Regions from separate parts of the Pseudomonas sp. AC211 genome, predicted to be linked through region 4. Evidence: predicted binding sites of a transcription regulator. Region 4 holds the regulator's gene; each other region holds the start of a gene.
What was found. Region 4 encodes sigma-54, which starts transcription at its own class of promoters, with help from an activator protein. Its sites were predicted from a motif close to ANTGGCATNNANNTTGCTNT; they were not measured.
Positions count from the first base shown of each region.

Region 1: a site for sigma-54 is predicted at 747-766, ahead of glnK (P-II family nitrogen regulator). Genes of this name have one in related genera too.
Region 2: a site for sigma-54 is predicted at 1,391-1,410, ahead of glnA (glutamate--ammonia ligase). Genes of this name have one in related genera too.
Region 3: a site for sigma-54 is predicted at 921-940, ahead of ACZZZP_RS08980 (circularly permuted type 2 ATP-grasp protein). Genes of this name have one in related genera too.

Region 1 covers NZ_OZ409830.1:97,390-99,590, forward strand. The annotation lists partial or broken gene ACZZZP_RS00430 (YifB family Mg chelatase-like AAA ATPase) at 1-255, opposite strand, end outside; partial or broken gene ACZZZP_RS00435 (accessory factor UbiK family protein) at 295-556, opposite strand; gene glnK (P-II family nitrogen regulator) at 963-1,301, shown strand; gene ACZZZP_RS00445 (ammonium transporter) at 1,338-2,201, shown strand, end outside.
Region 2 covers NZ_OZ409830.1:266,633-268,833, forward strand. The annotation lists gene glnA (glutamate--ammonia ligase) at 1-1,294, opposite strand, end outside; partial or broken gene thiI (tRNA uracil 4-sulfurtransferase ThiI) at 1,626-2,201, shown strand, end outside.
Region 3 covers NZ_OZ409830.1:1,865,071-1,867,271, forward strand. The annotation lists gene ACZZZP_RS08975 (type 1 glutamine amidotransferase) at 1-32, shown strand, start outside; gene ACZZZP_RS08980 (circularly permuted type 2 ATP-grasp protein) at 974-2,201, shown strand, end outside.
Region 4 covers NZ_OZ409830.1:3,960,791-3,962,991, forward strand. The annotation lists gene lptB (LPS export ABC transporter ATP-binding protein) at 1-245, shown strand, start outside; gene ACZZZP_RS18780 (RNA polymerase factor sigma-54) at 405-1,916, shown strand; gene hpf (ribosome hibernation-promoting factor, HPF/YfiA family) at 2,042-2,201, shown strand, end outside.

The DNA.
Region 1 (2,201 bases), 3.9 Mb from region 4:
GATGGCCAAATCGAAGCGGCCGCCGTCTTTAGGTAAATCGGCTGGAGCGAGGTTTAAGGTGATACGACGTTGGGGAAATTCGAAGGCGCAATTCAGAATCGCGCTACGCACGCGGTCCTTGCTTTCTTTGACGGCGGTTTCAGGCAAGCCCACCAGGGTCAACGAGGGCAGGCCATTGGCCAAGTGCGCTTCGACGATTACAGAGGGTGCTTGGACGCCGACTTGGGCGCGGCTATGGACGATAGCCAAAGACATGGATCACTCCTTGATCACATGCCGCTCAGTCCGAGTGGATTACTCGCTGGGCGGCGTTAACTTTTTCTTCCAACTCAGCGACCTTCGCCTCAAGCGCTTCAAGGCGCGCACGGGTGCGGGCAAGCACGGCCATCTGACTGTCAAACTCTTCGCGGCTAACCAAGTCGAGCTTGCTGAAGCCACTTTGCAGCAGCACTTTAAATTGGCTTTCGAACTCGCTGCGCGGCAAGGGGGTTTCGCCATTGAACAAGCGCGAGGCGTGGGTGCTTAGGGCGTCAAGTAGGGCTTTAGGCGGCAGCATAAGAAGGTTCCAAATTGGTCGGCCGGCAGTGTAACACGCAGCATTAGGACGCCAGGCCGAGGGGTTTTGCACGGTTTTGGCGCGTAGCCGAAGTGAGGCTTGCACCGTTGTTGAGCGTGACTCGCCCGGGCGCTTTGGTCACGGCGCAGCTTTGACCCCATAACTCGCTGAATTCCAAGCTTTTCCCTGAGCTGGCAAGCTTTCTGCTTAGTGGGCTATGACGCATGCACCGATGCAGTTCGGCTGCGTAAGGCGAAGCGGGGGGAGTCGTTTCGTCAGGAGCGATTGGTTGTGTCGAGAGCCCTCCCTGAGGACGTTCGATGCGTTACAAAGCCAGACACTGCGCTTAGACTTGAACCGGGTTCGTTTTTCCTGGGGCAAGTCCACCAATACGGGAGAGAGTTTCATGAAGTTAGTAACTGCCATCATCAAACCGTTCAAGCTGGACGATGTGCGCGAGTCGCTATCGGAGATCGGCGTGCAGGGCATTACTGTCACTGAAGTCAAAGGCTTCGGTCGTCAGAAAGGCCATACCGAGTTGTATCGCGGCGCCGAATACGTGGTCGATTTCTTGCCCAAAGTGAAGATCGACGTGGCCATTGCTGATGATCAGCTGGACCGCGTTATCGAAGCCATCACCAAGGCGGCCAACACCGGCAAGATCGGTGACGGCAAGATCTTCGTGGTCAATCTGGAACAGGCCATCCGCATCCGTACCGGCGAAACCGGCACCGACGCAATCTAAAAAGCCGCCGAACCCAACGCCCCAGGAGAAAACAATATGACTCTGCGTAAGCTCGCAGGGCTAGGAGCCCTTTTGTCCCTCGTTACCCCAGGCTTGGCCATGGCGGACGAGGTTGTGTTGAATACCGGCGACACGGCGTGGATGCTGACCGCTACCGCCTTGGTGCTGTTTATGACCATCCCGGGCCTCGCGCTGTTCTACGGCGGCATGGTTCGCTCCAAGAACATCCTTTCGGTGATGATGCAGTGCTTCGCCATCACCGGCCTGATCAGCATTCTGTGGGTCGTTTACGGCTACAGCATGACGTTCGATGTCACTGGCATGGAACAGGGCGTTGTTAACTTCAATTCGTTTGTAGGCGGGCTGTCCAAAGCCTTCCTGGCCGGCGTCACGCCAGCCAGCCTGACCTACGCGGTCCCGGAAGCTGTGTTCATCACCTTCCAAATGACCTTCGCCATCATTACTCCTGCTCTGATCGTCGGCGCTTTCGCAGAACGCATGAAGTTCTCCGCCATGCTGATCTTCATGGGCGTGTGGTTCACGCTGGTTTACGCGCCAATCGCCCACATGGTGTGGAGCGGTAACGGCGGTCTGATGTGGGACTGGGGCGTACTGGACTTCGCTGGCGGCACCGTGGTGCACATCAACGCCGGTATCGCCGGTCTGGTTGCCTGCATCGTGATGGGCAAGCGCAAAGGCTACCCCACCACCCCAATGGCACCGCACAACCTGGGCTACACCCTGGTAGGTGCTGCCATGCTGTGGATCGGCTGGTTCGGCTTCAACGCCGGCTCCGCTGTTGCCGCCAACGGCACCGCCGGCATGGCCATGCTGGTTACTCAGATTGCCACCGCTGCTGCGGCGCTGGGCTGGATGTTCGCCGAGTGGATTACCCACGGT
Region 2 (2,201 bases), 3.7 Mb from region 4:
CGCCTTTGGTCAAGAACGCACGGCCCTTATCCAACTCTTCCAGAGCTTCTTTCAGGCTGCCGCACACTTGTGGGATCAGCTTGCCTTCTTCTGGTGGCAGGTCGTACAGGTTTTTGTCTGCAGCATCGCCAGGGTGGATCTTGTTCTGAATGCCGTCCAGGCCAGCCATCAACAGAGCGGCGAACGCCAGGTACGGGTTAGCAGCCGGGTCCGGGAAGCGTGCTTCGATACGGCGGGCTTTCGGGCTCGACACGTAGGGAATACGGATGGAGGCGGAACGGTTGCGAGCCGAGTAGGCCAGCATTACCGGTGCTTCGAAACCAGGGACCAGACGCTTGTACGAGTTGGTCGACGGGTTGGTGAAGCCGTTCAGAGCCTTACCGTGCTTGATGATGCCGCCGATGAAGTACAGAGCGGTGTCGGATAGGCCGGCATAGCCTTCGCCGGAGAAGGTGTTCTTGCCATCTTTGGAGATGGACATGTGTACGTGCATACCCGAGCCGTTGTCGCCGTACAGAGGCTTAGGCATGAAGGTCGCGGTTTTGCCGTAGGCATCGGCCACGTTGTGTACGCAGTACTTCAGGGTTTGAACTTCGTCAGCCTTGGCAACCAGGGTGTTGAACTTCACGCCGATTTCGTTCTGGCCGGCAGTCGCCACTTCGTGGTGGTGAACTTCGATGACCAGGCCCATTTCTTCCATGGCATTACACATGGCAGTACGGATTTCGTGGTCGTGGTCGACTGGTGGAACCGGGAAGTAGCCGCCTTTTACGCCTGGGCGGTGGCCTTTGTTGCCGGTTTCGAAATCGCTGTCGGTGTTCCAGGACGCTTGTTCAGAGATGATTTTGAACATCGAGCCGGAAATGTCGGACTTGAATTTCACTTCGTCGAAAACGAAGAACTCAGGCTCCGGGCCTACGAATACGGTGTCGCCAATGCCGGTCGACTTGAGGTATTCCTCAGCGCGAGCAGCGATGGAACGCGGGTCGCGGTCGTAGCCTTGCATGGTCGACGGTTCGATGATGTTGCAGACCAGAATCAGGGTCGGCTCTTCAGTGAACGGGTCGAGAACGGCAGTGCTGTCTACTGGCAGCAGGATCATGTCGGAGGCTTCGATGCCTTTCCAGCCATGGATCGAGGAACCGTCGAACATTTTGCCGACTTCGAAGAATTCGTCGTCAAGGGCGTCACGGGCCGGCATGGTCACGTGGTGCTGCTTGCCTTTGGTATCGGTGAAGCGCAGGTCAACCCACTTCACGTCGTGATCTTTGATTAGTTGAAGCGCCTTCGACATGGTGTCCTCCAGATGGTGGGGCGTTGTGATTTTTTAGCCCCAAATAAAACGGTGAAGCCGGGCGGCATAGTCCGCCAGGGCAACCTGCCTCACAAGGGAGCAAATTGCATGCCAGTGCCCCGAAGTGGGTTTGTTGCTCGAAAGTCAGGCGCTGCGGGGGCTGCGCGTGAAAAGAACGAGGCGCAACGCACCAAAATGATTCTCTCAGTAAATGCCGTGATGCATTTTGGTGCGCGCCGGATCTTTCTACGCATTGCCTGGTTAAACCTTGAGCAATTTCCGCTATAATCCGCGCCCCCTAATTTAGGCCAGGCTCGCGCGCACTGTTTTCATGAAACTTATCGTCAAAGTCTTCCCCGAGATCACCATAAAAAGCCGGCCGGTGCGTACGCGCTTCATCCGCCAGCTCACGAAGAATATTCGTGCGGTGATGCGTGACCTGGATCCGAATCTGGTGGTGGACGGCGTGTGGGACAACATTGACGTCGAGACCAGTCTCACCGAGCCCAGAGTTCTGGCCGAGCTGAAACAGCGCCTCGGGCGCATCTCCGGCATCGGTCAGTTCCTGGAAAGTGAACGAATACCCGCTGGGCGATTTCGACGACATGGTCGAAAAATGCAAAGCCCACTTCGGCGATCAGCTGGCCGGCAAAGTATTCGCCGTGCGCTGCAAGCGCGCCGGCAAGCACAGCTTCAGTTCGATGGACGTCGAGCGTTATGTCGGCAGCCAATTGCGTCGCCAGTGCGGCGCTGCCGGTATCTCGCTGAAAGATCCCGAGCTGCTGGTGCGTATGGAAATCCGCAATCAGCTTCTCTATATCATCCACAGCCAGCACGAAGGCCTGGGCGGCTACCCGCTTGGCGCCATCGAGCAGACGCTGGTGCTGATGTCCGGCGGCTTCGACTC
Region 3 (2,201 bases), 2.1 Mb from region 4:
ATCGGCGGTGGTTGGGGTTGGCGTTTGGGTGAGGTGGGGCGGGCGGGTATTTTTTTTGGGGATTTCGTGGTTTTGCGATTTGTCAGGCTGAACGGAGCAGTCACTCAAAACCACCGTCATCCCCGCGAAGGCGGGGATCCAGAGTCGCTCAGGGAAAGGCGATCCTTCCGGAATACTGGATTCCCGCTTTCGCGGGAATGACGGGTGTTTTGTTGGGGGGCTCCGTACTTCTGCGATTCGTCAGTAAGAACCAGCTCCCACAAAAAACCTCCGTCATCCTCGCGAAGGCAGCGGTCCGACGATTCGGGATCCAGAGTCGTTCAGGGAAAGGCGATCCTTCCGAAATACTGGATCCCCGCTTTCGCGAGGATGACGGAGGTCTAGTTTGGAATTTCTGTACACCTGCAATGCGTCAGTTGACACACGGCCATCCCTCAAAACCTCCGTCATCCTCGCGAAGGCGGCGGTCCGACGATTCGGGATCCAGAGTCGTTCAGGGAAAGGCGATCCTTCCGAAATACTGGATTCCCGCTTTCGCGGGAATGACGGAGGTTTAGTTTGGAATTTCTGTACACCTGCAATGCGTCAGTTGACACACGGCCATCCCTCAAAACCACCGTCATCCTCGCGAAGGCGGCGGTCCGACGATTCGGGATCCAGGCTTGCATGGCGAGCACCATTACCTGAACGAACCTGGAACCCCAACCGTCGACCGCGCCGATCCTCGAAGCCATCCCCCATATTTAATTGCAATCAACCCCAACTCCACTGGTCATAAGGAAACACCCAAGCGAAGCGGCTATCTTCAAGGGTGCCGCGCAACAGGGCGTGGCCACGCACGGTGCGTCAAGGAATGCGCGATTATGGTGCGCAGGGTAAGTGTCTTATTTTTAAGTGATTGATATCTAACGAATAAGACGGATGGCTCGGGCTTTGCAATACCTATGCACGTCCGGGTGACAAGGAGTACGGCATGACCCGCACCTTTTATGACGAGATGTACCTGGCGAACGGCGAATGCCGTCCGCATTACCGGGAGTTCGCGCGCTGGTTGGCCGACACCCCGGATGAGTTGCTGGCGCAGCGCCGCCGCGAAGCTGATCTGCTGTTTCACCGCGCTGGCATCACGTTCACCTTGTACGGCGACGACCAAGGCACCGAGCGGCTTATTCCCTTCGACATCATTCCGCGCAGCATTCCGGCCAGTGAGTGGCGCATTGTCGAGCGCGGCTGCATCCAGCGGGTGCAGGCGTTGAATATGTTTCTCGCCGACCTTTACCACGACCAACGCATCATCAAGGCCGGCATCATTCCGGCCGAGCAGGTGCTGGCCAACGAGGGTTACCAACTGGCGATGCAGGGGCTGAATCTGCACCGCGATCTGTACGCGCATATCTCGGGCGTTGACCTGGTGCGCGATGGCGATGGCACGTACTACGTGCTCGAAGACAACCTGCGGACCCCCAGCGGCGTGAGCTACATGCTCGAAGACCGCAAAATGATGATGCGCCTGTTCCCCGAGCTGTTCGCCGCCCAGCGCGTGCTGCCCATCGACCACTACCCCAATTTGCTGCTCGACACCCTGAAAAGCTCCAGCCCGCTGGATAACCCCAACGTGGTGGTGCTGACGCCTGGGCGCTTTAACAGTGCATATTTCGAGCACGCGTTTCTGGCCCGTGAAATGGGCGTGGAACTGGTCGAAGGCGCCGACCTGTTCGTGCGCGACGACAAAGTCTTTATGCGCACCACCGCCGGCGCCAAGCAGGTGGATGTGATTTACCGCCGTCTCGACGACGCCTTCCTCGACCCATTGGCATTCAACCCCGACTCCATGCTCGGTGTGCCGGGTCTGCTCTCGACCTACCGCAGCGGCAATGTGGTGCTGGCCAACGCCATCGGCACGGGCGTGGCCGACGACAAATCCATTTATCCCTACGTCGGCGAGATGATCCGCTTCTACCTCGACGAAGAACCGATTCTGAAAAACGTGCCGACCTTCCAGTGCCGCAAGCCGGTGGAGTTGCAGCACGTGCTGGCCAATCTGGAACACTTGGTGGTCAAGGAAACCCAAGGCTCCGGCGGCTACGGCATGTTGGTGGGGCCGGCGGCCAGCAAGGCGGAAATCGAAACCTTCCGCGCCCGGTTGATCGCTCGCCCCGAGGCGTACATCGCGCAACCGACGTTGTGTCTTTCAACGTGCC
Region 4 (2,201 bases):
TCGATGAACCCTTCGCAGGCGTGGACCCCATCTCGGTTGGCGACATCAAGCAGATCATTCATCACCTCAAAGCCAAAGGCATTGGCGTGCTGATTACTGACCACAACGTGCGTGAAACCCTGGATATTTGCGAGACCGCGTACATCGTCAACGACGGCCAATTGATTGCCGAAGGCGACGCTGAAACCATCCTCGCCAACCAGTTGGTGAAAGAGGTTTACCTGGGTCACGAATTCCGCCTCTAAGAGCATTCTGTAGCCGCAATCAGATGCGCACTACAGACTTCGATTGAGGACTAGGCAAACGCCTCAGACTTAGGCATATAATTTGCTTCCTGGTGGCGCTTCGGCGCCCTCGTTGTGGAAGCGCGTATGCGCCGGCGAATAAGGTCTTAAGCCCCCTCCATGAAACCATCGCTCGTCCTAAAAATGGGCCAGCAGCTGACGATGACACCGCAGCTGCAACAAGCCATCCGCTTACTCCAACTGTCCACGCTGGATCTTCAACAAGAGATTCAGGAGGCGCTGGAGTCCAATCCCATGCTCGAACGCCAGGAAGAAGGCGAGGACTTCGATAACAGCGATCCGCTGGCCGATGGCGCCGAAAGCGCGCCGCCCGCGCCGAACAACGAAGAGTCCTACCAAGACACCAGCTACCAGGAAACCTCGGCACCTACCGTCGACAATCTGGAAGACGGCGAATGGGGCGAACGCATTCCCAATGAGCTTCCCGTCGACACGGCGTGGGAAGACATCTACCAAACCAGTGCCAGCAGCCTGCCATCCAACGACGATGACGAGTGGGATTTCACCACCCGCACCTCGGCTGGCGAAAGCCTGCAAAGCCATATGCTCTGGCAGCTCAACCTGGCGCCGATGTCCGATAAGGACCGCCTGATTGCGGTCACCCTGATCGACTGCATCAACGACCAAGGCTACCTGGAAGAAACCCTCGAAGAAGTGCTGGAGGCGTTCGATCCCGAGTTGGATATCGAGCTCGACGAAGTCGAAGCCGTGCTGCACCGCATCCAGCAATTCGAACCGTCCGGCATTGGCGCCCGCGACCTGCGTGAGTGCCTGTTGCTGCAACTGCGTCAGCTGCCAGCGAAAACGCCCTGGCTGCCCGAAGCGCAGCGCCTGGCCGGCGATTACCTCGACCTGCTCGGCAACCGCGATTACAGCCAACTGATGCGCCGCATGAAGCTCAAGGAAGACGAGCTTCGGCAGGTCATCGAACTGATTCAAAGCCTTAACCCGCGCCCGGGTTCGCAGATTGAAGCGAGCGAGCCGGAGTATGTGGTGCCCGACGTGATCGTGCGCAAGCACAACGATCGCTGGCTGGTGGAGCTGAATCAGGAAGCCATGCCCAAGCTGCGGGTCAATCCGCAATACGCCGGCTTCGTTCGCCGCGCCGACTCCAGCGCCGACAACACCTTTATGCGCAATCAGCTGCAAGAGGCGCGTTGGTTTATCAAAAGTCTGCAAAGCCGCAACGAAACACTGATGAAAGTGGCCAGCCAGATCGTCGAGCACCAGCGCGGCTTCCTCGACTACGGCGACGAAGCCATGAAACCGCTGGTTCTGCATGACATCGCCGAAGCAGTGGGCATGCACGAATCAACGATCTCGCGCGTGACGACGCAAAAATTCATGCACACCCCGCGTGGCATTTATGAGCTGAAGTACTTCTTCTCCAGCCACGTCAGCACCTCCGAAGGCGGCGAATGCTCGTCAACGGCGATACGCGCAATCATCAAAAAACTGGTTGCGGCGGAAAATGCGAAAAAGCCGTTGAGTGACAGCAAGATCGCTGGTTTACTGGAGGCACAGGGCATTCAGGTAGCCCGTCGCACAGTCGCCAAATACCGCGAATCCCTCGGGATAGCGCCTTCCAGTGAACGTAAGCGACTGATGTAAACGCCTGACCCGGTTCGCCTGCGAACCTCGCTCTGGCGAGACGGCTACACTGATCCAAGGCCAAAGTGTTCCGGCGACAAGCCCGTTAGCTTGTCTCTTACACACGGCAATAAGGAGAAAGCGGTATGCAAGTCAACATCAGTGGACATCAGCTGGATGTGACCGACGCCCTACGCGACTACATCGACGAGAAGCTCAGTCGATTGGAACGCCACTTCGACAAGATCACCAACGTGCAAGTGACCATGGAGGTCGAGAAGCTCAAGCAGAAAATCGAAGCGACTT